Regions from separate parts of the Paenibacillus sp. R14(2021) genome, predicted to be linked through region 1. Evidence: a T-box and tRNA genes for the amino acid it is inferred to sense, from the RefSeq annotation. Region 1 holds a T-box; the other regions hold tRNA genes.

The links. The T-box of region 1 lies ahead of KXU80_RS05720 (glutamine--tRNA ligase/YqeY domain fusion protein). A T-box ahead of a tRNA ligase gene usually reads a tRNA of that ligase, here a tRNA-Gln.
Region 2: it encodes a tRNA-Gln, which carries the amino acid that the T-box ahead of KXU80_RS05720 (glutamine--tRNA ligase/YqeY domain fusion protein) is inferred to sense. The anticodon was not compared.
Region 3: it encodes a tRNA-Gln, which carries the amino acid that the T-box ahead of KXU80_RS05720 (glutamine--tRNA ligase/YqeY domain fusion protein) is inferred to sense. The anticodon was not compared.
Region 4: it encodes a tRNA-Gln, which carries the amino acid that the T-box ahead of KXU80_RS05720 (glutamine--tRNA ligase/YqeY domain fusion protein) is inferred to sense. The anticodon was not compared.

Annotation. Positions count from the first base shown of each region.
Region 1 covers NZ_CP080269.1:1,188,123-1,195,634, reverse strand. Annotated here, with positions in the region: gene KXU80_RS05735 (phytanoyl-CoA dioxygenase family protein) at 853-1,659, shown strand; gene KXU80_RS05730 (Gfo/Idh/MocA family protein) at 1,730-2,728, shown strand; gene KXU80_RS05725 (Gfo/Idh/MocA family protein) at 2,732-3,805, shown strand; T-box leader at 4,141-4,395, shown strand; gene KXU80_RS05720 (glutamine--tRNA ligase/YqeY domain fusion protein) at 4,474-6,153, shown strand; gene KXU80_RS05715 (hypothetical protein) at 6,418-7,155, shown strand; gene KXU80_RS05710 (vWA domain-containing protein) at 7,168-7,512, shown strand, end outside.
Region 2 covers NZ_CP080269.1:4,336,219-4,343,730, reverse strand. Annotated here, with positions in the region: gene KXU80_RS20315 (methyl-accepting chemotaxis protein) at 554-2,332, opposite strand; gene KXU80_RS20310 (hypothetical protein) at 2,371-2,640, shown strand; gene KXU80_RS20305 (M48 family metallopeptidase) at 2,978-3,631, opposite strand; tRNA gene KXU80_RS20300 (tRNA-Gly) at 3,788-3,858, opposite strand; tRNA gene KXU80_RS20295 (tRNA-Pro) at 3,872-3,948, opposite strand; tRNA gene KXU80_RS20290 (tRNA-Cys) at 3,970-4,040, opposite strand; tRNA gene KXU80_RS20285 (tRNA-Gly) at 4,045-4,119, opposite strand; tRNA gene KXU80_RS20280 (tRNA-Leu) at 4,123-4,209, opposite strand; tRNA gene KXU80_RS20275 (tRNA-Leu) at 4,222-4,307, opposite strand; tRNA gene KXU80_RS20270 (tRNA-Lys) at 4,321-4,393, opposite strand; tRNA gene KXU80_RS20265 (tRNA-Gln) at 4,401-4,476, opposite strand; tRNA gene KXU80_RS20260 (tRNA-His) at 4,503-4,578, opposite strand; tRNA gene KXU80_RS20255 (tRNA-Trp) at 4,604-4,677, opposite strand; tRNA gene KXU80_RS20250 (tRNA-Tyr) at 4,690-4,774, opposite strand; tRNA gene KXU80_RS20245 (tRNA-Thr) at 4,779-4,854, opposite strand; tRNA gene KXU80_RS20240 (tRNA-Phe) at 4,883-4,958, opposite strand; tRNA gene KXU80_RS20235 (tRNA-Asp) at 4,973-5,049, opposite strand; tRNA gene KXU80_RS20230 (tRNA-Met) at 5,083-5,159, opposite strand; tRNA gene KXU80_RS20225 (tRNA-Val) at 5,176-5,251, opposite strand; tRNA gene KXU80_RS20220 (tRNA-Glu) at 5,269-5,343, opposite strand; tRNA gene KXU80_RS20215 (tRNA-Ser) at 5,362-5,452, opposite strand; tRNA gene KXU80_RS20210 (tRNA-Asn) at 5,458-5,533, opposite strand; tRNA gene KXU80_RS20205 (tRNA-Ala) at 5,550-5,625, opposite strand; tRNA gene KXU80_RS20200 (tRNA-Ile) at 5,634-5,710, opposite strand; rRNA gene KXU80_RS20195 (23S ribosomal RNA) at 5,824-7,512, opposite strand, start outside.
Region 3 covers NZ_CP080269.1:2,959,150-2,966,661, forward strand. Annotated here, with positions in the region: gene KXU80_RS13750 (response regulator) at 1-461, opposite strand, end outside; gene KXU80_RS13755 (sensor histidine kinase) at 484-1,560, opposite strand; gene KXU80_RS13760 (PspA/IM30 family protein) at 1,664-2,350, opposite strand; gene KXU80_RS13765 (PspC domain-containing protein) at 2,354-2,833, opposite strand; gene KXU80_RS13770 (PspA/IM30 family protein) at 2,833-3,528, opposite strand; gene KXU80_RS13775 (LiaF transmembrane domain-containing protein) at 3,579-3,872, opposite strand; tRNA gene KXU80_RS13780 (tRNA-Leu) at 5,045-5,126, opposite strand; tRNA gene KXU80_RS13785 (tRNA-Arg) at 5,135-5,211, opposite strand; tRNA gene KXU80_RS13790 (tRNA-Cys) at 5,228-5,301, opposite strand; tRNA gene KXU80_RS13795 (tRNA-Gly) at 5,313-5,387, opposite strand; tRNA gene KXU80_RS13800 (tRNA-Gln) at 5,394-5,469, opposite strand; tRNA gene KXU80_RS13805 (tRNA-His) at 5,496-5,571, opposite strand; tRNA gene KXU80_RS13810 (tRNA-Trp) at 5,590-5,663, opposite strand; tRNA gene KXU80_RS13815 (tRNA-Tyr) at 5,676-5,760, opposite strand; tRNA gene KXU80_RS13820 (tRNA-Thr) at 5,765-5,840, opposite strand; tRNA gene KXU80_RS13825 (tRNA-Phe) at 5,869-5,944, opposite strand; tRNA gene KXU80_RS13830 (tRNA-Asp) at 5,959-6,035, opposite strand; tRNA gene KXU80_RS13835 (tRNA-Met) at 6,069-6,145, opposite strand; tRNA gene KXU80_RS13840 (tRNA-Val) at 6,162-6,237, opposite strand; tRNA gene KXU80_RS13845 (tRNA-Glu) at 6,317-6,391, opposite strand; tRNA gene KXU80_RS13850 (tRNA-Ser) at 6,397-6,487, opposite strand; tRNA gene KXU80_RS13855 (tRNA-Asn) at 6,493-6,568, opposite strand; rRNA gene KXU80_RS13860 (23S ribosomal RNA) at 6,692-7,512, opposite strand, start outside.
Region 4 covers NZ_CP080269.1:3,484,547-3,492,058, reverse strand. Annotated here, with positions in the region: rRNA gene KXU80_RS16270 (23S ribosomal RNA) at 1-1,229, shown strand, start outside; tRNA gene KXU80_RS16265 (tRNA-Asn) at 1,353-1,428, shown strand; tRNA gene KXU80_RS16260 (tRNA-Thr) at 1,433-1,508, shown strand; tRNA gene KXU80_RS16255 (tRNA-Glu) at 1,524-1,598, shown strand; tRNA gene KXU80_RS16250 (tRNA-Val) at 1,613-1,688, shown strand; tRNA gene KXU80_RS16245 (tRNA-Gln) at 1,700-1,775, shown strand; tRNA gene KXU80_RS16240 (tRNA-Lys) at 1,783-1,858, shown strand; tRNA gene KXU80_RS16235 (tRNA-Leu) at 1,893-1,972, shown strand; gene KXU80_RS16230 (ABC transporter ATP-binding protein) at 2,322-3,155, shown strand; tRNA gene KXU80_RS16225 (tRNA-Gly) at 3,303-3,377, shown strand; tRNA gene KXU80_RS16220 (tRNA-Arg) at 3,384-3,460, shown strand; tRNA gene KXU80_RS16215 (tRNA-Pro) at 3,489-3,565, shown strand; tRNA gene KXU80_RS16210 (tRNA-Gly) at 3,575-3,648, shown strand; gene ppc (phosphoenolpyruvate carboxylase) at 3,982-6,792, shown strand; gene sigW (RNA polymerase sigma factor SigW) at 7,302-7,512, shown strand, end outside.

The DNA of each region.
Region 1 (7,512 bases):
CACACCGTAATGAACGACCCACGCGGCCAAGCAAAAAGTGCTTTGCCTAGGTTTGAACGCGAAAAGGCCGCGCCAGTGTAAACCATGGCCGGATGACCCGTAAGCCGCTCTACAAGGAAGGTGATATCGGCGTTGTCCTTCATGGCTTCAAAGGCCGCAATGCGGCTTTTTTCATTTTAAGGAGGCGCAGCCGGTTGCAATATGCAAAGAAGCGCAAGCATCGGCAGATTGGTACGGCAAGTATTTGGAATTCAAGCTGTTCGTCGAAGATCCGCTCTATCTGGAGCTTAGAGCTGACAGCGGGATGATGGTAATCTGATCGAGCTTTGGAGCGATTATGACGGAGTAGATGGGCGGTAACGAGCAGCGCATCTATGCGATTGATTTTGGCGCCAAATAGCAGTTGCCTCCGAAGGGTCACGTTCTCGTCGATAACGATCGACGTAGGCGCGGTCCTTTTTGACGCAGGGTGCAAGCGGCAAGGGCGTAGGTGGTCTGATAGGGAGAACAGTTTCATGAACACGATATTTTATAAGATATATTTAATATGTCATTATATCTTTGGAAGTTAGAAGAAATCAAATGTTCAGCATGTCGTAAAGTTGCATAAATGGCTTCAATACGGGATAAAACAGGAACGGCTTATCGACAATCTTCGCTCTATTTGAAAGGGAAGTTGATCGTTGTACATGTTTTATATGTATGATATATTTAGGCCGAATGTAAAAGAATGGAGGTGGTACCCTTTGTCCAAGCGGGGTTCTCGGTGAGGTAATTACGCATTGTCCGGCCTCATTCGTATGACTGTCAGCTGCTTCACACTCACTTTAGGAAGTGTCAGGAGGTTGTCGCATGACTGCTGAACAGAATCTAGGACTTCATGCCTTATCCCAACCTGGTGAATTTACGGCGCTTGACCGGTTTATGTTTGAATCATGGGGATATTTGGTCATCCCGAATGTATTGTCGGCCGACCAAGCGCAAGCTTGCTTGGAAGCCGCCATTCGCCTGCATGAGAAGGCGGGCACATCAGGATGGGCCCAAGTCGGCCGCGGGTTCGAGACGGAGCCGACACTTGATGAATTGATTGACCACCCAGCCATCCTGCCGAAAGTAAGAGCTCTGTACGGCGACCGATTCATTCTGCAATCTGCATGGTGCACGAAGCAGCTGGCATTCGGCGGCGCTGGCGGATGGCACCAAGACGGCTCGGGCGCCTACGATTTCAAGCAATTGGCGTATCCCATTCCACTGCTTCAGCTTCGCGCTTCGTATTTGCTCACCGATCAGTCATTGCCTCGGATGGGCAACATGGAAATGATCCCGGGCAGCCATAGAGCACAGGTGCCGCTTCCCCCGGACATTCGCCGCGACAAGGGTGATCTGCCGATCGGACAGGTGATTTGCGCACCTGCGGGCTCCGTGCTGCTCTTCCATAATGCGGTATGGCACCGTACCTACATGCATGACGGCAATTATGATCGATACACCGCGCATTATATATACAGTCCGCCTTGGGTCCGCTTCTCGGATCGATTCGTGAACGACAAGGAGTACCTGGAACGCACAACGCCCGTTCGACGTTATTTGGCTGGAGAGTACGAACGTCCGGACGCACCGTTCGGCGCAGGGTACCCGGTCGTTTTTGACGTTGAATAAGCAAATTTTGGTGAACGAGAAAGTTGATTGCGCCTGCGAGTCATGACATTCGTTTATGGAGGGGAAATCAATGTTGAATGTGGCCATGATTAGCAAGTGGCACGTACATGCCGAAGGATACGCCAAGCAGCTGCAAGCTCTTGGAAGCGTTAATATAACGGCGGTGTGGGATGAGAATAGCGATAGGGGACGCAACTGGGCAGAGGAGCTTGGCGCTGCATTCGAAGCCGATCTGCATGCGCTGCTTCGAAGAGACGACGTAGACGCCGTTGTCGTCAACGCTCCGACCAGCATGCATGCCGAAGTGATGGTTGCCGCCGCAAACGCAGGCAAGCATATATTCACGGAGAAAGCGATGGCGCTGACCGTGGCGGAATGCGATCAAATCGCTGCAGCCGTGCGGAATGCGGGCGTCCAATTTTGCATTTCGTTTCCCGCGCGCACGAGACCGCAGCATTTGTTCGCGAAACAGCTGCTGGATGATGGTCTGCTAGGTGCCGTGACGCTGCTGCGCATTCGCAACGGCCATGATGGCGCGCTGAATAACTGGCTGCCCGAATATTGGTACGACGAGCAGCAAGCGGGCGGGGGAGCGATGATGGATCTAGGCTGCCATCCGATGTACTTGGCAAGCTGGCTGCTCGGACAGCCTCGGCGAATCACGTCCATGTTTAATTATTTCACCGGCAGGTCCGTCGAGGATAATGCGCAGTGCTCCATCGAATTCGAGAACAATGCGGTTGCGCTGCTGGAAACGAGCCTTGTGACGTATCAGACGCCTGCCGCATTCGAGCTGTACGGCACGGAAGGCACGCTGATCATCTCCGGAGAGAGCGTCAAATTCATTTCCAAGCACGCGAATTCGCCGCTGCAGGGATGGATAACGCCAAGCCGACTGCCGAAGGAGCAGCCGCTCCCGCTTACGCAGTGGGTGAACAGCCTGCTGAACGACGAGCCGATGCCTTTCGGTTTGGAGGATGGCACCAAGCTGACGGAGCTGCTGGAAGCAGCTTATATCGCGCATCGTGAACGAAGAACCGTGGAATTCAAGCGTTCGGGAGGGAGATAAGCGATGCGGACCGTGAAAATAGGCATTATCGGCTGCGGCATGATCGCGAACGACAAGCATATGCCGAGCCTGGCTAAGGTGGAAGAGGCGGAAATGGTCGCGTTCTGCGATCTGAATGAGGAGAGAGCCCGCGCGGCGGCGTTGAAGTACGGGGTTCCAGGCGCGCGCGTGTACACGGATTACAAGCAGCTGCTCGCCATGGAGGACATTGAAGTCGTCCACGTGCTGACGCCGAACGTTTCGCATGCGGTCATTTCGATTGATGCGATGGAAGCCGGCAAGCACGTCATGTGCGAGAAGCCGATGGCGAAGACCGGCGCCGAGGCAAAGGCCATGGTCGACGCCCACGTCAGAACCGGCAAGAAGCTGACGATCGGATACCAGAACCGGAGCAAGGCGAACTCGCAGCTCCTGCGCAAGATGATTGTGAACGGTGAGCTTGGCGAGATCTATTACGCGAAGGCGGTCGCGACGAGGCGCAGAGGCGTTCCGACCTGGGGCGTTTTTCTGGACAAGGAGAAGCAAGGCGGCGGTCCCATGATCGATATCGGCACGCATTCGCTAGACCTGATACTGTGGTTGATGAACAACTACGAGCCGGAGAGCGTGACGGGCAGTGTGTTTCATAAGTTGAAGCATACGCCGAATGCCGCAAACGAATGGGGCTCTTGGGAACCGGATCAGTTCGAGGTGGAGGATTCTGCCTTCGGCTACGTGAAGTTCAAGAACGGCGCCGTCGTGTCGATTGAAACCAGCTGGATGCTGAACATCGCGAAGTCGGAAGGCTCGTATTTGTGCGGAACCAAGGGCGGCGCCGATTTCAAAGACGGCTTGCGGATCAACGGCGAGCGTGACGGAAGCTTGTTCCTGAACGTCATTAATGTGGATCCGAACGCAAGGGAGCTGTTCAGGGGCGAGAAAATGACCGATTTCGAGTATGAAGCGAAGCAGTGGATTCATTGTATCGTGAATGACACGGAGCCGCTCGTGAAGCCCGAAGAAGCGATGGTGGTATCGGCAATTCTTGAAGCCGTCTATATTTCTGCCGAAACAGGCAAGCCTGTTTACTTCGATTAAGACGCATATGCGAATAGGAGAAGGGGCGGGCCGCAGCGTTCGCCTCTTTCTTATTGGGATCGAATAATGTGCGGTATAAGGATGAAATGAGGGGCGCATGCAGGGATGAAGCTATTCGTGGCAAGACACGGTCAAACCGAATGGAATGCCGCTAACCGCGTATCCGGAATAACGGCAGCCATATTAGGGGACTTCATTGGCAGAACGGTTCATATCGTATGCGAACTATTACGCAGGCAACCGCGAAGTTACAGAATATTCGTTTAATTAGTATCAATCCCGGACATTTAGCCGTTTACAAGCATGATATTCATTTGTTATCCTAGACAAAATATTCAAACGCGATGATGAGAAGAGTAGCGGACAACACGCTTCCACAGAGAGCTCCGGCAGCTGAGAAGGAGCAAAGCGCCTGTTCGTGAACCAAGCCTCTGAGCAGCATGCCGGAACCGATTCGGGGATGGCAGGACGGGCGCTCCCGTTACAGGGCTAGAGTATCGCATGGCTTGCTGCAATGCCGTACTTGAAGAGGTTAATATGGCGACATATTAATGAATCTGGGGTGGTACCGCGAAAATTTCGTCCCCAAGACAACAGGTCTTGGAGGTGAAGTTTTTTTGTTTTTTGTGCCGGTTATTACGATACCCATTCATTAGGAGGCGCCGACATTGGATAACGAAACATCTCGCACGGCCGATTATTTTCTAGTTAAATTAATAAACGAGGAGCTCGATGCAGCTCCGTTCGACAGAACCATGTGCACGCGGTTTCCGCCCGAGCCGAACGGTTATCTGCATATCGGAAGCGCCTACGCGATCCAGACGAATGTCGAGATCGCACAAACCTATAACGGCAAGTTCCATTTGCGCTTCGATGATACGAACCCTCTCAAGGAGGACATCGCGTATGTGAACGCGATTATTGAGGATATCAAGTGGCTCGGATACGATCCCGGGGAGCATATCTACTTCGGCTCGGATTACGCGGAACGTATCTACGATGCCGCCGTCATCCTAATCAAGCGGGGCAAAGCGTACGTCTGCGACTTGACGCCGGTGGACGTGTCCGCTTATCGGGGCACCTTGACGGAGCCGGGCGTAGACAGTCCCTACCGGGAACGATCCATTGAGGAGAATCTGATCCTGTTCGCGAGCATGAGAAACGGCGATTTCAAGGCAGGCGCTAGCGTCCTCCGTGCCAAAATCGACATGCGCTCGCCCAACATCAACCTGCGCGACCCCATCTTGTTCCGTATTGTTCATGCCAGCCATTATCGAACAGGCAGCGATTGGTGTATCTATCCGATGTACGACTTTGCCCATCCGATTCAAGATGCCATCGAGGGCATCACCTATTCGTTATGCTCGATCGAGTTCAAGGACCATCGGCCCTTGTACGAATGGGTGCTGCGGGAGCTTAATATCCCCGCGCCTCCGAGGCAAAGGGAGTTTGGACGGCTCAGCTTAACGGGCGTCGTGACCAGCAAGCGGTTCCTGCGTCAGCTAGTTGAGGGCGGTTACGTAGATGGCTGGGACGATCCGCGGCTTCCTACGCTTCGCGGTATGCGCAGAAGAGGCTATACGCCGGAGAGCATCCGCAGCTTCATTGCTGAGATCGGCAGCATCCGAACCCAAAGCACCGTGGACATCTCGCTTCTGGACCACTGCCTACGGCAGGATTTGAAAGAGAAGACCGTGAGCGTCATGGCCGTTCTGAAGCCGCTCAAGGTCGTTATCACCAACTACCCGGAAGGGGCTTCGGAGATGTTGATGATCGACAACAACAGCGAGAACGCATCCCTTGGAAGCAGAGAGGTTCCTTTCTCCAGAACGCTGTATATCGAGCGTGACGATTTCGAGGAGCTTCCCCCCAAGGGCTTCCACCGCCTAAGTCCGCATGCCGAGGTCAGATTGAAGGGCGCATATTTCATTCGATGCGAGGAAGTCGTCAAGGACGAATTGACCGGTGAAATTACGGAGCTGCGCTGCACGTACGACCCGGACACCAAGAGCGGTACGGGGTTTACCGGCCGTAAGGTGAAGGGAACGATTCACTGGGTAGACGCTGCGCAAGCGGTGAAAGCAGAAGTGCGTTTGTACCATGAATTGCTCCTTGCTCCAAGCGTTCCGGGGGAGGACGGCGGAAATTGGGCCGATGCCATCAATCCGGAGTCGCTTGTAATCGTGAGTAATGCTTGGATCGAACCGTTCGCGAAGCATGCTCGGCCAGAGCAGCAATTTCAGCTTTTCCGCCATGGTTATTGCTGCGTCGATTCCAAGCATTCGCCCGGCGAGAACCTCGTCTTCAATCGAACGGTGCCGTTGAAGGATTCGTGGAATAAGAAATAAGCCGAATTTGAGTCATATAAGATCTACAAAGCCGCGTTCTTCGCGGCTTTTTTTTATTGCATGATCGCTAAACTCGGAATCTAGCTATTTTATTGAATATTATGTAATGGCATATGGTATAATTTCCAAATCATAACTATTAGAAGCGGAGGAAATTACCGTTGATCGACCTTCAGACATCAGGTGTCGGCGTTCTGCATGTAACTTATTCCAGCTTGGGACGTACATATAGTGCAGTTATGCGGGGAGCGGGAGGAATCGGGCTTGACTGGAACATCGTTTATTAAACTACTGGGACTGCTTCTTGGCGTGGCGGCCGTAAACGTATTGGTGCTGTCTCCCGGCTTCATCGGCCTCGAGATCGGAGGCAGCGCCTTCTCGGCAGCATGCGGAATCACGTTGTTCCTTGCCAGTGCGCTTGCGCTTCTCTATGGGAGCTACGCACTGCTCTTTAAACCTCCTCTTGCGCTTCCGGTAAAGGAAATCAGAACGCACGAGGATTACATTGAAGCGTTGTCCCGTTATAAGCGAATGAAAGCGCTGGAGCATGAGATCACGCTGGCACTGGAGCAGCTGGACCGCTTACATAAGAAGAAGGATACGTTGCTGAACGTGCTTCAGCAGCGATTCGATCCGGCGGAGCTCAGCTATAAGAAGTTCGCTTCTACCATTCTTGAAGTAGAAAAACTATTTTATTTGAACGTTCGCAGCATCTTGAATCGACTGAGCGTCTTTGACGAGTCGGAGTTCAAGCGTCTCCAGGGGAGGCAGGCAGCATCGCTTCCGAAGGATCTTCTCCAGGAGAAGACGGCGATGTACAACGAGTACCTTACCTTCGTCAAGAATTCCCTAGGAACCAATGAAGAAATCTTGTTGAAGCTAGATAAGCTGCTGCTGGAAATCTCGCGCCTCGACAGCTTCGAGCCGGGTGACATTGAGAATATGCCATGTATGCAAGAGATCGACGCGTTAATCCAGCAAACGAAATTATACAAACAATGAGAGGTGCTCTGAATGGTGAAAAAGGGGAAGTTCTTTCTAATTTCCGGTATTTTTCTAGTATGCGTATTCGGTCTTGTCTATTTTGGAATCAATTTGACTTCGAATCTCGGAAAGTCCAAATCCCAAGTGACCGCCGAAGATGCGGGGAAGCAGCTAAGCAAGCTGTACGATGATATTTCAGTTACGACAGAGACGCCGGTGAAAGGGCAGATCGACCTCGATCCTGCGGACGTTGCGGATTCGCTGCCGGATATCTCGAAGTTTCCGATTACGGTCCCTAATACAACCGATCAATTCGTCGAGATCTTCTCATCCACGGAAAAGTCGGGGACTGGCGTAGACGGCTGGCTGACAGAA
Region 2 (7,512 bases), 2.8 Mb from region 1:
TTCGAGTCAATAAATATATTATTTTAAACTTTCGTGAAAATAGTATAGCAATTATAAAATTTCGTGTTATATTGTATTACGTATAGATTTTTCATTCCCCTATTTAACCAGTTTTTAGCCCTCTAGAAAATAGCCATATACCTTGTTATCGAAGTCTCTTATTCAGCATCAGCTCCTTCAGAATTGTGTTTATGCATCCCTCTGCGGCGAGCACGGTATGGCCGTCTCATCCCCTTTTTCCTATCTTTTTATCGTATTCATTCACTTAGTGAAGCACAGACTCTATTGGGCTCTATTTAACATGTGATTCTTGCGTATCTCTGACACCAAAATCCGAAATAGATATATCAGAGCGAGCACTAGATTTACGCAGCTGACCATTAGCGGTGAGCCGTTTGCCGTACAACTCCCCTGCCTATATAGGCTATCTCTGATCCGCACAGCCAGCTGGCTCGTTATTTTGTATACGGACGATACTAAGGCAGAGAACGCAAAAACCACATCCTCGAGCGGATGTGGTTTTCATGGTGGAGCCGGACTTACTTCCTATTCGCTACGCTACTTTTTCGGTTTCCCCTGCCCTCTCTGGGCTTTCGGCAATTGCTTTTATGGTTTCATCTTCGATTTTGAACGCGCTTATTTCCTGGTACAGCCTTTGCGATAATTCATTGATGTCGACCGCTTGGCGGGCAATATCGCGAATCGCACCGTCCTGATGCAGACTGGAAGCATTCACTTCCTGAACTGCCGCCGCTGTTTCTTCCGCAATGGATGCTACGTTTTGAACGGCTTCGGCGAGCGTCGCATTTCTAGCCTGGGTCGTATCTGCCTTGTGATGAATTTGCCCGATCTGCCTGCTGATTTCCTGAATCGATTGATCGATTACAGTGAAGGAGAACAGCGTTTCCGATACTTTATGATCCTGTTCCTCCAAGCTTGCTTTCGTTTCCAGCATATGAGTTTGGAACGTTTCCATGCCGGAATGTAATTCGCCGATCATGATACCAATATGTACGGATGACTCCTTTGTTTGCTCCGACAGCTTCCTAACTTCGTCGGAAATCACCGCAAAGCCTTTCCCATAGGTCCCCGCCCGAGCCGCCTCGATAGCCGCGTTCAAAGCGAGAACATTCGTTTGATTCGATACTTCCGTAATGGAATTCGTGATTTTCGAGATTTGGTTCGATAACTCGGTCAGTCTGCTTAAAGCCTCATACACCTTGCCAATCGAATCGCGGGAGAACTCGGAGGCTCTCTTCAATTCGGTAACAGCCGCAGCTCCTTTGCGGGTATTCTGATTGGCCTCATTACTTGTCGTCAGCATAGCTTCGGTATATGCCGTGATCGCATGGATTTCCTGGTTCAGCTCCTGAATCAGTCCGGCGCTTTGTTCCGTTTGCCCAGCCTGCTGCTCTGCGCCTACGGAAATTTCCTGTATGGTCTTTACGATATCTTGGTTCGAATTGGCGGTAATCGAAGAGGATTGTTGAAATGAGCGCGAGTAAGCGGAAAGCGAAGATGCGACGGCAAGCGTTTGCTGAAGCATGTCCCGCACTCTGTTCACCATGTGATCGAAATGATGGCTCAGGCGGCCTAACTCGTCGTTAGAAGAAGAGTTGATCTGATGCCTCAGGTCTCCATCGGCGATCTTCCGCAGCGCCGATTGCAGCTTGTTCACAGGGAGCAAGAAGGAACGGATAAGCAGGAACGCGACCACAATCGTGAATATAAATACGAATACCGCCGCGTACACGGAAATCGACATCGTCTGGTTCAGCAATGCAAAAGAATGGCTCTGCGCCTGCTCGGCATTGTCGGCAGCGGCCGTATATAATTGTTCATTGTCCTTCAGCATCGTTTGGTTCAACGCAATAGCCTTCGTATGCAGCTCGTCGATTTTATCCAGAGCAGCCATGGGATCCAGATCTACATCGTTCATCGTATCCACCAGACCGTCAAAGTAGGCCGTATACGCCTTACCCTGACTTTGCAAGCCTTGCAATTTTTGATAGGAATCCGTATCGGCCGCAAACGTAATCAATGCCATTTCGGCAAACAGCTGTTTTTTCTTCTCTGCAAAAGGATCAACGGCTTCCAAATCGCTTGATTTGGCCAAGTTGGTTTCCAAACCGTTCATTTCTTGCAGCAGCTGCGTGATTTTAGCCACCGTGATACGGTTCTCCATCTCCGCTTTTTGCGTTTCCATCGATACTTCTACCAGCTTCGTTTTATTGCCTTGGTAAAGAGCCGTTCCCGCAAAGAGAAGAGCAATGGCAGCGAAACTTAAAATCAGCTTCCATTTCATCGACAAATATACGACATTTCGCCACATAATGACATCCTCCAATAGGTCTGTTTAACTAGAAGTTTATGACTTGGGTATTAAATGCCTATCATTTTTATGTAACGGAGATGTTAAATATTTCTTCTAGTGGGCAAAGGTCCGATTTGATCGAATTAGATATATTGCCTATGGAGGCCCATGCGCATCGCGGGTTGCTCGTTGATCTAGACAAGCTCGGAGATACCGCGGCAATCGCCAAGACTGGTGTACCGATTAACGACAGCAGCTGGACGTGGAAAGATTTTATGGATGTGGAACAGCAATTGCGGGAAAAGGGGGAGTTCAAGCAGCATTGATGTAGCGCAGTCGGTTGCCGATGCGTCTGCCGACAGCCGCGGATTCCCGATCAACAAGAATGCTTACGACATGCAGGTGGACAAGCTGAAACAATCGGGTACGATCCATGGAGTGGCTGTGTGGACAATGAAAAGCTGGATGTGTTGAAGGGGAATTTAACGGGAGCTGTTCACTGGGTCAGAACGCCTTCGAAAATAAACGAAACGATTATAAATGAAGCCAGAGCCTTCTTCTGCGGGTCAGAACACAACGGGGCAAACGTCAACGCTCATTGCAAACAGAATCGACCTCATTCTGAACGAATAGCCGATGAAAACAGACAGGCCGGGGCAAACCTTAAAGCGTCATGGCCTGTCCGTATCGCGCCAGATACGCTTCCTTCTCTTTATAGTCCGGCATAATACTCCCTACCAATCTCCAGAATGACCGATCGTGATTCATATGCGCAAGATGGCATAGCTCATGAATAATGACGTAATCGATGACCTCGATCGGGGCCATGGCTAGCCGGTAGTTAAACGTTAGCTGCTTCTTCGAGCTGCAGCTTCCCCACTTCGTGCTGGACTCGACAATTTCAATCGATTTAGGCGTTACTTTCAGCTGCTTTTGATATATTAGAATACGTTCCAAAACAACCTTCTTGCAGCTTGCAAAATAAAACTTTTTCAAACGCTGTCTAAGTTCTTCTTCATTCCGTGCCGTTGTATTAATTAAATCACTCAAAAGGCAATATTGCCCCAGGTGGAGGAACTTGCCCTCCTCTTGATAATCCTTCATCTGCAGCGCCTCACGGGCTTTCTCAAGCCGATCCAGTTGTGCCGTAATGGCCTGTCCGTGCTGTCTTACTGCGCGCAAGATCTGCTCGTCGCTTGTACCGTTGGGGGCCTTCACCGTAATGAACCCGTTAGGCTCGATATGGATGGAAAGCTTCTTCCCAGCGCCGTATGCGACATGAACGTCAATGGTTCGCTGCTCAAGTTGAATCTCCATAATCTCCATCTTTTCTTTTGCGTATTAATAAAGCTATTGCGGGATTCTTCAATTCTAACGCTCTGTTTATCAGGCGTCTACCTGGCGGTACGCAGCAACCGTAAACAACAAGAAGCCTTTCATCCGGATGGATAAAAGGCTTCTGTTAAATAGGAAAGCGGGTGATGGGAATCGAACCCACACCATCAGCTTGGGAAGCTGAAGTTCTGCCATTGAACTACACCCGCAATAATAAGGATATGGTCGGGATGACACGATTTGAACATGCGACCCCCTGGTCCCAAACCAGGTGCTCTACCAAGCTGAGCTACATCCCGCGATCGAAAACAAAACATTCAAGGCGCCACCCAGATTCGAACTGGGGGTGAAGCTTTTGCAGAGCTTTGCCTTACCACTTGGCTATGGCGCCATGATGGAGCGGAAGACGGGAATCGAACCCGCGACCCTCGCCTTGGCAAGGCGATGCTCTACCGCTGAGCCACTTCCGCAGATGGTGCGGTCAAGAGGACTCGAACCTCCACGTCATTGCTGACACTAGAACCTGAATCTAGCGCGTCTGCCAATTCCGCCATGACCGCATATGTGATTGATGGTGCGGTTGATGGGACTCGAACCCATACGCCTGGTGGGCACTACCCCCTCAAGATAGCGTGTCTGCCAATTCCACCACAACCGCATAACAAGAAAAGTGAGCCATGTAGGACTCGAACCTACGACACCCTGATTAAAAGTCAGGTGCTCTACCAACTGAGCTAATGGCTCAAATAAATGGCTGGGGATCTAGGATTCGAACCTAGGGAATGACGGAGTCAAAGTCCGTTGCCTTACCGCTTGGCTAATCCCCAACATAAAGCTTTTGGTTTAGTTAATATGGGGCGACCGATGGGAATTGAACCCACGAATGCCGGATCCACAAACCGGTGCGTTAACCACTTCGCCACGATCGCCATATAACAACTAACAACATTCAATTGGCAGGGGCAGCAGGAATTGAACCCACACTAACGGTTTTGGAGACCGCTGTTCTACCCTTAAACTATGCCCCTAGGTAAGAAAAGTGGTGGAGGATGATGGATTCGAACCACCGAACTCAGAGAGAGCAGATTTACAGTCTGCCGTGTTTAGCCACTTCACTAATCCTCCATGATGGTGCCGGCGAGAGGATTCGAACCCCCGACCTACTGATTACAAGTCAGTTGCTCTACCAACTGAGCTACACCGGCAAGTTATTCCATTATTGCTTGTCTAAAATGGTGGCTCGGGACGGAATCGAACCGCCGACACGAGGATTTTCAGTCCTCTGCTCTACCGACTGAGCTACCGAGCCGTACTTGGTTATAATGGCGGAGCCGACGGGATTCGAACCCGCGGTCTCCTGCGTGACAGGCAGGCATGTTGGGCCACTACACCACGGCTCCACATTATAATTCTCGGCTCACACCGAAGGTAATTGGTTGCGGGGGCAGGATTTGAACCTGCGGCCTTCGGGTTATGAGCCCGACGAGCTACCGGGCTGCTCCACCCCGCGTCATTGTAAACATTTATGGTGGAGGCTGACGGGATCGAACCGCCGACCCTCTGCTTGTAAGGCAGATGCTCTCCCAGCTGAGCTAAGCCTCCAGAAAGAAAGATGAAGATGGTGACCCGTAGGGGACTCGAACCCCTGTTACCTCCGTGAAAGGGAGGTGTCTTAACCACTTGACCAACGGGCCTGATCACGATAAAAGTTCTGGCGGAGAGCGAGGGATTCGAACCCTCGATACGCGGTTAACGTATACACGATTTCCAATCGTGCTCCTTCGACCACTCGGACAGCTCTCCAGAAATGGCTCCCCGAACAGGACTCGAACCTGTGACAACTCGATTAACAGTCGAGTGCTCTACCAACTGAGCTATCAGGGAATAGGTTGAACAATCTTGGTGGAGCCAAGCGGGATCGAACCGCTGACCTCCTGCTTGCAAGGCAGGCGCTCTCCCAGCTGAGCTATGGCCCCAAAGGGAATGGTTGGCCTTAGTGGACTCGAACCACCGACCTCACCCTTATCAGGGGTGCGCTCTAACCAGCTGAGCTAAAGGCCAATAAAAAACCCACTACGAGGTGGGTGTACCTTCAATCTATGTAAAGATGACACCCTAAAAACTGAATATGATTTCATGCAAAACAATTAGCTGGTTGTCTCTGTGAAAGACGTTAGGATAAGCCCTCGACCGATTAGTATTCGTCAGCTACATGCATTACTGCACTTCCACCTCGAACCTATCAACCTGGTCGTCTACCAGGGGTCTTACGAATTGGGAAATCTCATCTTGAGGGGGGCTTCACGCTTAGATGCTTTCAGCGCTTATCCCGTCCGCACTTGGCTACCCAGCGGTGCTCCTGGCGGAACAACTGGTACACCAGCGGTGCGTCCATCCCGGTCCTCTCGTACTAAGGACAGCTCCTCTCAAATTTCCTACGCCCACGACAGATAGGGACCGAACTGTCTCACGACGTTCTGAACCCAGCTCGCGTACCGCTTTAATGGGCGAACAGCCCAACCCTTGGGACCTACTTCAGCCCCAGGATGCGATGAGCCGACATCGAGGTGCCAAACCTCCCCGTCGATGTGGACTCTTGGGGGAGATAAGCCTGTTATCCCCAGGGTAGCTTTTATCCGTTGAGCGATGGCCCTTCCATTCGGTACCACCGGATCACTAAGCCCGACTTTCGTCCCTGCTCGACTTGTAGGTCTCGCAGTCAAGCTCCCTTATGCCTTTGCACGCTGCGAATGATTTCCAACCATTCTGAGGGAACCTTTGGGCGCCTCCGTTACATTTTAGGAGGCGACCGCCCCAGTCAAACTGCCCACCTGACACGGTCCCTGTACCGGATTACGGTACCAGGTTAGAACTCCGATACGATCAGGGTGGTATCCCAACGTTGCCTCCACCGAAGCTGGCGCTCCGGCTTCTTAGGCTCCCACCTATCCTGTACAGATCGTACCAAAGTCCAATATCAAGCTGCAGTAAAGCTCCATGGGGTCTTTCCGTCTTGTCGCGGGTAACCTGCATCTTCACAGGTATTAAAATTTCACCGGATCTCTCGTTGAGACAGCGCCCAAGTCGTTACGCCATTCGTGCGGGTCAGAATTTACCTGACAAGGAATTTCGCTACCTTAGGACCGTTATAGTTACGGCCGCCGTTTACTGGGGCTTCGGTTCATAGCTTCGCCTTGCGGCTAACCACTCCCCTTAACCTTCCAGCACCGGGCAGGCGTCAGCCCGTATACTTCGCCTTACGGCTTCGCACAGACCTGTGTTTTTGCTAAACAGTCGCTTGGGCCTTTTCACTGCGGCCCCCTCGGGCTATTCACCCTACCGAGGCACCCCTTCTCCCGAAGTTACGGGGTCATTTTGCCGAGTTCCTTAACGAGAGTTCTTCCGAGCGCCTTAGCATACTCTGCTCGACTACCTGTGTCGGTTTGCGGTACGGGCACCTTCACCTGGCTAGAGGCTTTTCTTGGCAGCCTGAACTCATGACCTTCGCTACTGCAATTTTCGCTCCCCATCACAGCCCAGCCTTATCGATGTGCGGATTTGCCTACACATCAGCCTCACTGCTTGGACGGGCATCCATCAGCCCGCGTCACTATCCTTCTGCGTCACCCCATTGCTCGTAACGGCTTACGGTGGTACAGGAATATCAACCTGTTGTCCTTCGACTACGCCTTTCGGCCTCGCCTTAGGTCCCGACTTACCCTGAGCGGACGAGCCTTCCTCAGGAAACCTTAGTCTTACGGCGGACAAGATTCTCACTTGTCTTTTCGTTACTCATACCGGCATTCTCACTTGAATGCGCTCCACCAGTCCTTACGGTCTGACTTCAACGTACATTCAACGCT
Region 3 (7,512 bases), 1.8 Mb from region 1:
GCCTTGGGCTGGCGGAAACGATTCATCATTTTTGCCGCCACTTGCGATTCTAGCACGGACTGCCCTCTTGCCGCTGCGCGTATCGCATCGGCAATTTCGTTTGCGCGGGACGTTTTGAGCAGGTAGCTAAACGCCCCCGCTTCAATAACCGGATACATTTTGCCGTCGTCGAGATAGCTGGTCAGCACGATCACTTTGCAATCCGGATACAATTCAAGCAGCCGCCGAGTCGTTTCCACCCCGTCCATGCCTTCCATGACCAGATCCATCAGCACCACATCGGGATGGTAAGCCTGCGCCAGACGAATTCCTTCCATGCCATTGCTGGCTTCTCCGACGACCTCGATGCCGTCTTCTGTATGGAGTACGGCCGCAAGGCCGATACGTACCATTTCATGGTCATCCACAAGCAGTACCTTAATCGGTTGTTCGATGCTTTCCATTCGTTCGATCGCTTCCATTCGGTGAAATTCCTCCTCCATCCTATACGGCCGAAGGCACTCGGATATCGATAACGACTCCGTTGCCCGGCGAAGTAATGAGCTTCATCGAGCCCCCGAGCACGTTGACCCGTTCCTCTATGGTGAGTAAGCCGTAGGACGTTTGTTTCTTCTCTTCCAAATTAAACCCGCTTCCGTTATCCTGGATGGTCAGCCGGACGTAAGGACCCGCATGCTGCAGATAGATATTGAGCTGATCCGCTTTGGAGTGGCGCAGCGCATTCGAGAACGCCTCTTGCGCAATTCGAAACAAATGATCCTCTGCTTCCGAATCCAGCTTGATCGTCGCATCCGCTTCCAGCGTGATCGCCATCGGTACCTTCTGTTTCAATTCTTCAATCAGGCTATGAAGCGCCTGACTCAAATTCTTGCCATCCAAATGCACCGGTCTCAAATGCAGCAGCAGCGCGCGCATTTCCGATTGCGCCACGGATGCCATCTCCTCAATGAGCTGTACCTGGCGCTTTGCGCGCTCCCAGTCTTTCTCCAGCGTACGGCTGACAGCCGTTGCCGTCATCGAAATCGCGAACAGCTGCTGACTGACAGCATCATGCAGCTCGCGGGCCAGACGTTCCCGCTCCTCGATCACAGCCGAGAAACGCACCTGCTCCGTCCATACGTCGTCCTCCTCGGACAACGCTTCCGTGTCCGCCCTGCTGCTTCCCTCTGCGGGCAATGTCACGCGTTGACGCTTACGCCGTTGTTGATCCGTCAGCCGCTTAAGTGCGGCACGGAGCTTCATCCCTTGTAAATAACTGTAAACGGCAGCGAGCACAAGCGCAACCGCAATGACCGTCAACCCGATCAGCGCCGCTTTGCTTTGCAGCGCAAACAGCTTAACATAGCCGGTTCCCTGCAGCACCAGTACGATTAATCCAAGAATGACGAATAACCACAGCACCGTTTCCGCAGCATTTCTTCTTTTCTCGGCCTGAATGGGCGGCGGTACCCCGTCATTGCGGTAAACTGGATATTGGCCCCGCTCTGCCACAACCGTCTCCGAACTGTCAGCTTGAGTTTCTAACGGCTCTTGCTTCGGCACGGACGAATGCTCGCTCACGGCCCTCCCCCTTCCTTATGTAAACGCGTAAAAACATGCCAGTGGCCGATGCCGCTTACTCGCATCGACCAAATGGGCATATTGTTCAGCTGTTGGAGTGGACTTATTCGCCTGATGGCGGGTTCAGCTTGCTTTTAAGTGCTTGCAGCTGCTCTTCGACTTTCAATTGCTTTGCCGTATCGACTGTGCTTACTGCGGAAGGAGCGTTATACGTTCCGAACGGTCCTCGAATGACATCCGCTTCTGCTTCCAGCTGCATGATCTTCTCTTCCATACGGCTGAAACCGCGTGAAGCGCTGCCGCTTTCGATGGAATGTACAGATGCTGCCTGTGCCATTTGTTTCTTGGCTTTGGCCATTTGCGCGCGGGCTGCGAGCTCATTGCGCTTGTTGCGGAGCTGGTAGTATTCATCCTTCATCCCATGCAGCTGGTTCATCAGCTCCTCGGCCTGAGTCTTTGCACTCGCATGCAGTTCGGCGTACTCCGCAGTCTTTTGATCGAAGAAGATTTTCTCCTCCAGCAGTTTGCGTGCAAGCTCTTCCTGACCAGCGCGAAGTGCAGTTTCGGCTTTTCCTTCGCGGTCAACGCCGCCTCTTTCCGCTTCGTCCAGGCGCTGTTTCATACGACGCTCATTGGCCATTTGCTTCGCGACCGTCAACTCCGCTGTGTGAATTTCTGCCTCCATATCGCGGAGATATTGATTCAGCATGACAACCGGATCTTCCATTTTGTCCAAGAGCTCATGTACGGAAGCTTTCGTCATATCCTTCATACGTTTGAAAATACTCATCGTTTAAAACTCTCCCTTCTCGTGTTTCGCTAGTTTGGCGCGAAGCTCTTCGATTTCTTTCTTCAATGCGCGTTTCTCCAAGTCTTCCATCATCGCATCAATGTTGGAGGCAGGTTGTGCCTGGGTCTGAGCGGGTGGATGCTGCCAATTGTTCATCGGTCCTGGATTTGTGGAATTCCCGTAGGAGCTTCCATGTCCGTGACCCGGACCGTTTCCACCGTTTCCGTATTGGCCACCTCCATAGGGACCGTTATTCCATCCGCCATTGAATCCACCTGCTCCGGGACCATAACCGCCGTATGGATCCTTCGGCACGACTAAACCTGCCAAGATATAAACGAGAATCAATGCTCCGCTTGTAAAGACAGTCACGACGATAAGAAGAATCCGCAGCAGCGTCGCATCGACGTTCAACATTTCGGCAAGTCCGCCGCATAAGCCGAACAGTTTTTTATCGCGGCGCGACCGATACAGTTTCTTCATTACGATTTCCATCCTTCCTGCTGCAGTTTACGTTTCAGCGACTCCATCTCCCGTTCGATAACGGATTGCATCGTTTGTCCTGCACTGGTCAGAAACTCTTGCCCCGCTTTGCGCAAATCGCGTAAGCTCCGTGCTTCCAGCTCTAGGTCGCTGATCCGGTCTTCCAGCTTGCGGAACATGCCGGAAGGCTGTTGGCCCGGTGAACTGTTATACACACCGCCATTGGCATATCGTTGGTTCAGCCGCTGCTGCAGACGAAGGGACTCCATTCGTGCCGCAAAATACTCCCGTTTATCGTAGACGCTTTGATATTCGCTGCGCAGCTCGCGCAGCTGTTCCTCTAGATCCTTCACGCTCACCGCGGCCTGCTCGTAGAGCTCATGGTATTGATTAGCGCGCTCTTCGCTGGCTGCCTTCTCCATCAGCGCGATGCGGGCGACATGTTCTTCGCCGGCTTTAAGGGCAATGATGGCTTGCTGCTCGCGTTTCTCCTTTAACTGCTCCGCCTGCAGCCACTGTACTTTGAGATGATTGCTGTGACCGAGACACTGTTGATACAGCTTCTCTGCTTGTATAATTTCTTCCCTTGTGGACCACAGAAACTGGTCGATCAGCTTCACTGGGTCTTCCGCTTTCTCCAATCGCTCGTTTAGCGTAGCGACTGTCATATCCCGCACTCTTCGCATAATGCTCATGATTTAAGCCTCCTCCGTTCCAGAACTTCAATGACGATCACTGTTGTATGTTAGACGCGGTTATGACGATTTTTGAAATAAGACACGCCCCAAACGATCAAGCCGATTGCCAGCAGAAGCGTGATAATACCAGCCAGTTTGCCGAGCAGCATAAGTCCGCCCACAACGATCAACACGGCTCCGATTATTTTGCTGTTGTTTTTTACGCCGACAACGCCGAGTCCGATCAGGATGAAGGGCATCAAGAAACCAATGATGCCTCCCAGATTAATGTGCAGGAATTTCAAGACCATAAGTCCTCCGACCAATACCAGTATCGCGCCAAGTGCATTTTTTCCGTTCATTGTTCAGTCACCGCCTTTCTATAAGTTACTGTTATTCGTTTCTTACGTTGCTTGCCTTGCCGTTGTTTCGTTTCTTGCTTATGTCCTTATTGTAGGTTGTTTTGCCATGATTCAAAACGGACCCGCGACGGTTTTTAGCCCTAGACCTCAGGCGGGGAGCTAGCAGACCCTAAGACCGAACACATGCATAAAAAGCATTTGCTGCACGACTCAAACGTCATTTGCACCTATTTAATTCAGGTTGTACCTGCTTGCTCCTTTATGAGCTACGACTGCAGTTCAGCCCTCTCAACACACATCTAGCCTCTACTTGCCTATACCTATCCGTGTTTCCTATCGTACCTTTCACTGCTCTTCGACACATCTCTAGTTGACAAAGTCTGCAGAACCACTGACCTGCAGACAAAATAAGCTTTAGTAATTTTTTAATTTCTCCGCCTATTTAGACGAAGAAATAAATTCATCCTCTTTTGAACGTGTTTTATTCGTTTAGAGCAGCATGAAAAGCCTCGATTAAACGTCGTTGCATTGTCGGCTCAACTGCTGTCAATTCCGCTTCTATTGCTTGTACACGTTCCATACTCAATGTTACTTGCGGTGTTGTTATCTAATGATGATTCAAAAATTCAAGCCTATTGGCGGTTGGCGGATGCGTATAATGCAATCTTGATCCTTTGAGGAGCCCTACGCGTTTTGATTCTTTCCTTCTCAAGGAGGGACAACGCACTCACCGTTGTTTTAACCGCTCTAAAGAAATTCCTCCATGCTGATTTAAAACAAATCGATGTAAGGCGAACTCAAATGCCTGGCGGCCATACCATTTGTATCGTTCAACCCAATGATAGCTTCCGTTCCGCTCAATGTTGCGCTCGAGTAGTCAGCCAAATACATCTCTTTTTGCGATTCATAGTAAACATATGTATATATAAATATGAAAGCACCTTCGGAATCATGGACAAAGTCATCATGAACACGGTTGCCAAATCATAAACTGCTTATTCTTCGGAACATCCGTGTCGCAGAGCGGACACGTTTCAACAATCTCATCTTGAATGGCTGCTGACTGATTCAACACCATCTACACCCCACCCTTTTACAAAATTGAAATATAAGACTAGAACGCAAAAACGCTGTATGTACATAATGTACATACAGCGCTGAAATTTTTAAATTGGTGCCGGCGAGAGGACTCGAACCTCCACGGTTTCCCTCACGATTTTGAGTCGCGCGCGTCTGCCATTCCGCCACGCCGGCATATTTAATGGCGTGCCCTAAGAGATTCGAACTCCTGACCTTTTGATTCGTAGTCAAATGCTCTATCCAGCTGAGCTAAGGGCACATGTTGTATAAATTTGTGGAGGCGCCACCCAGACTCGAACTGGGGGTAAAGCTTTTGCAGAGCTCTGCCTTACCACTTGGCTATGGCGCCAGATAAAAAATTGGAGCGGAAGACGGGAATCGAACCCGCGACCCTCGCCTTGGCAAGGCGATGCTCTACCGCTGAGCCACTTCCGCATAAAATGGCTGGGGATCTAGGATTCGAACCTAGGGAATGACGGAGTCAAAGTCCGTTGCCTTACCGCTTGGCTAATCCCCAACATAAAGCTTTTGGTTTAGTTAAAATGGGGCGACCGATGGGAATTGAACCCACGAATGCCGGATCCACAAACCGGTGCGTTAACCACTTCGCCACGATCGCCATACAACAATATTTAATTGGCAGGGGCAGCAGGAATTGAACCCACACTAACGGTTTTGGAGACCGCTGTTCTACCCTTAAACTATGCCCCTAGGTAAGAAAAGTGGTGGAGGATGATGGATTCGAACCACCGAACTCAGAGAGAGCAGATTTACAGTCTGCCGTGTTTAGCCACTTCACTAATCCTCCATGATGGTGCCGGCGAGAGGATTCGAACCCCCGACCTACTGATTACAAGTCAGTTGCTCTACCAACTGAGCTACACCGGCAAGTTATTCAATTATTGCTTGTCAAGAATGGTGGCTCGGGACGGAATCGAACCGCCGACACGAGGATTTTCAGTCCTCTGCTCTACCGACTGAGCTACCGAGCCGTACTTGGTTATAATGGCGGAGCCGACGGGATTCGAACCCGCGGTCTCCTGCGTGACAGGCAGGCATGTTAGGCCTCTACACCACGGCTCCACATTATAATTCTCGGTATACACCGAAGGTAATTGGTTGCGGGGGCAGGATTTGAACCTGCGGCCTTCGGGTTATGAGCCCGACGAGCTACCGAGCTGCTCCACCCCGCGTCATTGTAAATCATTATGGTGGAGGCTGACGGGATCGAACCGCCGACCCTCTGCTTGTAAGGCAGATGCTCTCCCAGCTGAGCTAAGCCTCCATGTTTGAGCAACAAGTAATACTATAACCTATTTCTTATGCTCAATGCAACTGTTTTCTTGAAGGAATTTCAGAGAAAATGGTGACCCGTAGGGGACTCGAACCCCTGTTACCTCCGTGAAAGGGAGGTGTCTTAACCACTTGACCAACGGGCCAGATCTGGCGGAGAGCGAGGGATTCGAACCCTCGAGACGCGGTTAGCGCCTACACGATTTCCAATCGTGCTCCTTCGACCACTCGGACAGCTCTCCAGAAATGGCTCCCCGAACAGGACTCGAACCTGTGACAACTCGATTAACAGTCGAGTGCTCTACCAACTGAGCTATCAGGGAACGGTAATACATTCGGGCAACTTTCACCCTGAAAACTGGATACGAACCTTTGCGAAGGTCATTACTTAGCTGAGCGAAGATGTTAGGGTTGGTTTCCGAAGTGAACCCCTTAACAGGGTTCAATAGGATAAGCCCTCGACCGATTAGTATTCGTCAGCTGCATGCATTGCTGCACTTCCACCTCGAACCTATCAACCTGGTCGTCTACCAGGGGTCTTACGAATTGGGAAATCTCATCTTGAGGGGGGCTTCACGCTTAGATGCTTTCAGCGCTTATCCCGTCCGCACTTGGCTACCCAGCGGTGCTCCTGGCGGAACAACTGGTACACCAGCGGTGCGTCCATCCCGGTCCTCTCGTACTAAGGACAGCTCCTCTCAAATTTCCTACGCCCACGACAGATAGGGACCGAACTGTCTCACGACGTTCTGAACCCAGCTCGCGTACCGCTTTAATGGGCGAACAGCCCAACCCTTGGGACCTACTTCAGCCCCAGGATGCGATGAGCCGACATCGAGGTGCCAAACCTCCCCGTCGATGTGGACTCTTGGGGGAGATAAGCCTGTTATCCCCAGGGTAGCTTTTATCCGTTGAGCGATGGCCCTTCCATTCGGTACCACCGGATCACTAAGCCCGACTTTCGTCCCTGCTCGACTTGTAGGTCTCGCAGTCAAGCTCCCTTATGCCTTTGCACGCTGCGAATGATTTCCAACCATTCTGAGGGAACCTTTGGGCGCCTCCGTTACATTTTAGGAGGCGACCGCCCCAGTCAAACTGCCCACCTGACACGGTCCCTGTACCGGATTACGGTACCAGGTTAGAACTCCGATACGATCAGGGTGGTATCCCAACGTTGCCTCCACCGAAGCTGGCGCTCCGGCTTCTTAGGCTCCCACCTATCCTGTACAGATCGTACCAAAGTCCAATATCAAGCTGCAGTAAAGCT
Region 4 (7,512 bases), 2.3 Mb from region 1:
GAAGAACTCTCGTTAAGGAACTCGGCAAAATGACCCCGTAACTTCGGGAGAAGGGGTGCCTCGGTAGGGTGAATAGCCCGAGGGGGCCGCAGTGAAAAGGCCCAAGCGACTGTTTAGCAAAAACACAGGTCTGTGCGAAGCCGTAAGGCGAAGTATACGGGCTGACGCCTGCCCGGTGCTGGAAGGTTAAGGGGAGTGGTTAGCCGCAAGGCGAAGCTATGAACCGAAGCCCCAGTAAACGGCGGCCGTAACTATAACGGTCCTAAGGTAGCGAAATTCCTTGTCAGGTAAATTCTGACCCGCACGAATGGCGTAACGACTTGGGCGCTGTCTCAACGAGAGATCCGGTGAAATTTTAATACCTGTGAAGATGCAGGTTACCCGCGACAAGACGGAAAGACCCCATGGAGCTTTACTGCAGCTTGATATTGGACTTTGGTACGATCTGTACAGGATAGGTGGGAGCCTAAGAAGCCGGAGCGCCAGCTTCGGTGGAGGCAACGTTGGGATACCACCCTGATCGTATCGGAGTTCTAACCTGGTACCGTAATCCGGTACAGGGACCGTGTCAGGTGGGCAGTTTGACTGGGGCGGTCGCCTCCTAAAATGTAACGGAGGCGCCCAAAGGTTCCCTCAGAATGGTTGGAAATCATTCGCAGCGTGCAAAGGCATAAGGGAGCTTGACTGCGAGACCTACAAGTCGAGCAGGGACGAAAGTCGGGCTTAGTGATCCGGTGGTACCGAATGGAAGGGCCATCGCTCAACGGATAAAAGCTACCCTGGGGATAACAGGCTTATCTCCCCCAAGAGTCCACATCGACGGGGAGGTTTGGCACCTCGATGTCGGCTCATCGCATCCTGGGGCTGAAGTAGGTCCCAAGGGTTGGGCTGTTCGCCCATTAAAGCGGTACGCGAGCTGGGTTCAGAACGTCGTGAGACAGTTCGGTCCCTATCTGTCGTGGGCGTAGGAAATTTGAGAGGAGCTGTCCTTAGTACGAGAGGACCGGGATGGACGCACCGCTGGTGTACCAGTTGTTCCGCCAGGAGCACCGCTGGGTAGCCAAGTGCGGACGGGATAAGCGCTGAAAGCATCTAAGCGTGAAGCCCCCCTCAAGATGAGATTTCCCAATTCGTAAGACCCCTGGTAGACGACCAGGTTGATAGGTTCGAGGTGGAAGTGCAGCAATGCATGCAGCTGACGAATACTAATCGGTCGAGGGCTTATCCTATTGAACCCTGTTAAGGGGTTCACTTCGGAAACCAACGTTAACATCTTCGCTCAGCTAAGTAATGAACTTCGCAAAGGTTCGTATCCAGTTTTCAGGGTGAAAGTTGCCCGAATGTATTACCGTTCCCTGATAGCTCAGTTGGTAGAGCACTCGACTGTTAATCGAGTTGTCACAGGTTCGAGTCCTGTTCGGGGAGCCATTTTGCTCTCATAGCTCAGTAGGTAGAGTGCATCCATGGTAAGGATGAGGTCACCGGTTCGATCCCGGTTGAGAGCTCCAGTGATTTTTACATAAGGCCCGTTGGTCAAGTGGTTAAGACACCTCCCTTTCACGGAGGTAACAGGGGTTCGAGTCCCCTACGGGTCACCATCTCTCTCATTTTCGGAGGCTTAGCTCAGCTGGGAGAGCATCTGCCTTACAAGCAGAGGGTCGGCGGTTCGATCCCGTCAGCCTCCACCAATTTCTGATAATGGGGATTAGCCAAGCGGTAAGGCAACGGACTTTGACTCCGTCATTCCCTAGGTTCGAATCCTAGATCCCCAGCCATTTATTTGAGCCATTAGCTCAGTTGGTAGAGCACCTGACTTTTAATCAGGGTGTCGTAGGTTCGAGTCCTACATGGCTCACCATTTTCTTATAATGAAAATGGTATATATTTTATGTGCGCGTATGGCGGAATTGGCAGACGCACCAGACTTAGGATCTGGCGGGCGACCGTGGGGGTTCAAGTCCCTCTACGCGCATAATTCAAAGAGACCCTTTATGTAATGGGTCTCTTTGTGCATAACTCTGTGGATATTCGGATTAAATTGCGGCCAAACCCAGGCCGGGCTTGAGAAAGCTGTCCACAATTTCAAAGCTCATCTGTGGGAAGAGGAACAATTGCAGGGGGAAATGCGACCAGCAATGTACCTTTATACACGGAGTTATACACGGTACGAATATTTATGTGCATGAACATATAATATGAAGTACATGAATTAGAAATTACCCAGAATAACTTGACGGTTTAATTGAGAATGGTTATCATTGAATGTATCTTATTGTGAGAACGATTATCACTTTATGGGAGCTGCAAGGAGTGGACATGGTATGAACGTAATGAACACTGCCAACCTTAACATTGGCTATGAAGAACGACTGATTGTCGAGAACTTGAATATAACGATCCCCAAAGGGAAAATAACAGCCTTAGTCGGTGCTAATGGATCAGGGAAATCCACGATTTTAAAAACGATGGCACGGCTGATGTCGCCTTCAAGCGGCAGCGTATTATTGGATGGCAAATCAATACATAAACAGTCTACCAAGGAAGTGGCAAGGCAGCTTGCCATTCTGCCGCAGAATCCAACGGCGCCTGACGGGCTGACGGTATCTGAGCTCGTTTCTTACGGCCGTTTCCCTTATCAGAAAGGTTTTGGGTCCTTGAACAAGGAGGATCGTGCAATCATTCAGTGGGCTGTTGAGCGTACGGGCTTGTTGGAGTTTAAGGATCGACCTATCGATCGACTTTCAGGCGGCCAGAGGCAGCATGCATGGATTGCAATGGCCCTTGCACAGCAAACAGACCTTCTCTTCTTAGATGAGCCTACAACATATTTGGATATGGCCCATCAACTCGAGGTGTTGGAGCTGCTACAGCAATTGAATGCGACTGCGGGCAGAACGATCGTTATGGTTGTTCATGATTTGAATCATGCTTCACGATACGCGCAGCACATGGTAGGCATTAAGAAAGGCAAAGTCATAAGCGTAGGGTCACCAGAGGCTGTTATGACGAAAGATGTACTGCGTGAGGTATTCGGCATTGAGACGGATATTATTCCGGATCCGCGTACCGGCGTTCCGTTATGCTTTCCTTACGCGCTGGCAGGAAGCCAAGAGGAACCGGAAGTAATCGGGCTGGAGCCGGTAATGGTTAGCTGAGAATTTGGCGAAGTTCACGATAAAAAAGCAGGATGCAGCCCGAACAATAATTTTTTAATTTTTTTCTTCAAAAAGGGTTGCATTCTGTTTAGGGCCATGATATATTATTACTTGTCGCGCTTAAGAAAAAGCGACTGACACTGAAATGCGGAAGTGGCTCAGCGGTAGAGCATCGCCTTGCCAAGGCGAGGGTCGCGGGTTCGATTCCCGTCTTCCGCTCCATATTTTGCGCCCTTAGCTCAGCTGGATAGAGCGTTTGACTACGAATCAAAAGGCCGGGAGTTCGAATCTCTCAGGGCGCGCCATTTTTTTTAAAGTAGATTATACATATATCGGGACGTAGCTCAGCTTGGTAGAGCACCTGGTTTGGGACCAGGGGGTCGCATGTTCAAATCGTGTCGTCCCGACCATATTTATCTGCGGGTGTAGTTCAATGGTAGAACTTTAGCCTTCCAAGCTAATAGCGTGGGTTCGATTCCCATCACCCGCTCCATTATATTTAGAATCAAAGCCTTGGACTCCAAGGCTTTTTGTTTTATATGTTTATCATTTGCTTTCATTCCTCATGTGAAAAAGCTTCAACCGGTACTTGATTTGTAGTATGATGGTTAGAGTTAAAAAACCGTCACTTCTGGTTAAATTAGCTTATGTAGAGGTTTGCTGCGGGCAAAACCTATAAATAGGCTGAGTAAATACACATTTTGGTCTGCGTACTGCTTTAAAAACCGAAGATTATGTTTAGCATTGGTTATGCGGTTATGCTGTGCAAGCCAACGACGATGCTTGAAATGCGGTTTTGCATTGTAAACCTTAAGGAGGATTTGGAATGTCGGAACATGCTGGAACAACAATGACTACAAGCCGACCGCAAGCGAATAACTTGCTGCGCCGAGATGTGCGTTTCCTGGGTAACATTTTGGGGGATGTACTCGTTCATCAAGGCGGTCATGAGCTGCTGGAGAATGTCGAGAAAATTCGCGAGATGAGCAAGACGCTGCGCGCGGAATTTTTACCTGAGCTTTACGAGGAATTCAAGCAGGTTATTGATACGCTGAATCCCGTAACCCGCCATCAGGTTATTCGTGCATTTGCGATTTATTTTCAGCTGGTGAACATTGCCGAGCAGAATCATCGAATTCGCCGTAAACGCGATTATGAGCGTTCATCCGGTGAGAAGGTGCAGCCGGGTTCCATTGAAAGCGCCATTCAGACATTGAAGGATCGCGGAATCGACGTGGATAACGTCAAAGAAATCATTGCGGATATTTCCCTAGAGCTTGTTATGACTGCTCATCCGACAGAAGCTACGAGACGCGCCGTACTGGATATTCATCAGCGCATTGCTTCTGAAATGATGGAGCTGGACAACCCGACGCTTACATACCGCGAACGGGAGAAATTGCGTGAGAAGCTGCTGAACGAAGTGCTTACCTTGTGGCAAACGGACGAGCTTCGCGACCGTAAACCGACGGTTATTGATGAAGTGCGTAACGGCATGTACTATTTCGACGAGACTCTGTTTGAAGTTCTTCCAAGCGTATATGAGGAACTTGAACGCTGCTTGGACAAATACTATCCAACTGAACGCTGGCATGTTCCGACCTACCTCCGTTTTGGCTCGTGGATCGGGGGAGACCGTGACGGCAATCCTTCGGTTACCGCCCGTGTAACATGGGAAACCTTGAAGCTTCAACGCGGACTTGCGCTGGAAAAATACGAAGAGCTGCTGACAGAAGTCATGGGCCAGTTGAGCTTCAGCACGAATATCGTTGAAGTTTCCGATGAACTGATCGAGTCTATTAAGAAAGACCGCGAGCAGGTCGTTGAGACTCGTTGCGTGGAACTGTGGCGCAACGAGAAGGAGCCTTATCGCATTAAGCTTGGCTATATGCTCGAGAAGCTGGCTAACGCACTCGACGAATCGCTGAAGGGTTCGTCTAAGCGGTATAACAGCGCGGATGAGCTCAAAGCAGATTTACTCGTTATTGATCGCAGCCTGCGTCATCACTTTGCGGATTACGTGGCAGATACGCATATTCGTAAGCTTATCCGTCAAGTGGAACTGTTCGGCTTCCATCTGGCTGCACTTGACGTACGTCAGCACAGCAAGGAGCACGAGAGTGCGATGACGGAAGTACTGGCGAACATGAACATTGTAGCCGACTATGCAGCCCTTTCTGAGGATGAGAAAATCGAACTGCTGCATGATCTGCTGAATGATCCGCGTCCGCTTACTTCGCCGCATTTTGCTTATTCCGAGGGAACGCGCGAATGCTTGGATGTGTACCACACGATTTACCGTGCGCAAGCGGAGTTCGGTGCTAACTGTATTTCCAGCTACCTGATCAGTATGACGCAGGGTGCAAGCGATATGCTGGAAGTCATGGTGTTCGCCAAAGAAGTCGGCATGTTCCGCAAAGAAGCGAACGGCGAGGTGCGCTGTACACTGCAGGCGGTGCCGTTGTTTGAAACCATTGACGATTTGCATGCTGCGCCTGGCATTATGGAACAGCTCTTTGCTCTTCCCGTGTACCGGAAAGCTGTAGAAGCGCGCGGTAACTTGCATGAAATCATGCTTGGCTACTCCGACTCCAATAAGGACGGCGGCGTGGTTACGGCGAACTGGGAGCTGCGCGTTGCGCTCAACTCGATTACGAGCGCAGCGAAGAAGTTTGACGTAAAGCTGAAATTCTTCCATGGACGCGGCGGCGCACTTGGTCGCGGCGGCATGCCGCTGAACCGCAGTATTCTGGCGCAGCCTCCGCATACGGTAGGCGGCGGCATTAAAATTACGGAACAAGGCGAAGTGTTGTCTTCCCGTTACTCCATGAAGGGAATTGCCTATCGCAGCTTGGAACAAGCGACTTGGGCGCTTGTGACGGCGGCTCGTTTGGCAAAATACCCGGAGCAGGAAGTCGACGATTTGGCTGGCTGGGAAGAAATTGCTCGCGGTATCTCGGAGACGGCGCTGCAGAAGTATCAGGATCTGATCTTCCGTGATCCGGACTTCATGACCTTCTTCAAGGAATCAACGCCGCTGCCTGAGGTTGGCGAGTTGAATATCGGTTCCCGCCCTGCGAAGCGTAAAGGCAGCGATCGTTTTGAAGACCTGCGCGCGATTCCATGGGTGTTTGCATGGACGCAAAGCCGCTACTTGCTGCCGGCTTGGTATGCCGCTGGAACGGCGCTGCAAGGTTATGTTCAAGATGACAGTGACCGGATGGAAACGCTGCGCGTCATGTACGAGAAATTCCCGTTCTTCACGTCGTTAATCGATAATTTGCAGATGGCGCTTGCCAAAGCGGATCTTCAAATCGCGAAGGAATATGCCGGCATGATTGCGGATGGAACGATCCGTGACCGGATCTTCACGCAAATTCAAGAAGAATACGAGCGGACATCCGCATTCATCTTGCAGATTACGGGCCAAGCGGAGATTTTGGATAACGTTCCGGTTATTCAGGAATCGATACGCCTTCGTAACCCGTACGTCGATCCGCTCAGCTACATGCAAGTGCAGCTGTTGATCGAACTCCGCGACAGCCGCGCCAAAGGCGAAGAAGACGACCTGCAGCTCCTGCGCGAAGTGCTGCTCACCATCAACGGCATTGCAGCGGGGCTGAGAAACACAGGTTGATAAAGATGATTGGTTTGCGTAAGATGATTGGTTTGCGTTCCCTTCGCGAGAAGGGAATGCAGCATTCATCTATTGCATCGCGAGAAGGGAATGCAGCATTCATCTATTGCATCGCGAGAAGGGAATGCAGCATTCATCTATTGCATCGGGAGAAGGGAATGCAGCATTCATCTATTGCTTCGCGAGAAGGGAATGCAGCAAGCTATTCTTTCGTCAAAATAAAGATGAATTCAAGGGCCGGGTGCCCGTATGGGCAAGTACCATGCGGGCACCCGGCCTTTGGTAGGAATGAACAGGAGCAGATCGCAATATTCATAATGAATGACCATCAATGAAGGTACTACAAGATGATAATGGAATCGAACTATTTTAGAGCAATTAATCATGACCCGTGAATTATGAGTTTGAATCCATATTCTTCCTGTTATTCATTGCCTCGGTATGCGCTTTAACGGTATAATCAACATTAAGTCACGAAAGGGAACTTGGCGGGTTTGGAGGAATTGCAATTGTTATCAGTCGAGGCGAAGTTGGCAAGATTGGCTCTGAAAGGCGATCAGCGGGCTTTTGCCGAGCTCGTAGAGCTATATCAGGACAAGCTTTATCATATGACTTACCGCATGCTGTACAATCGTCAGGAAGCGGAGGACGTTGTGCAAGAGGTCTTTCTGCGCGTATATAAAAATTTGGAGCGTTACGACGCGACAATGAAATTTTCAA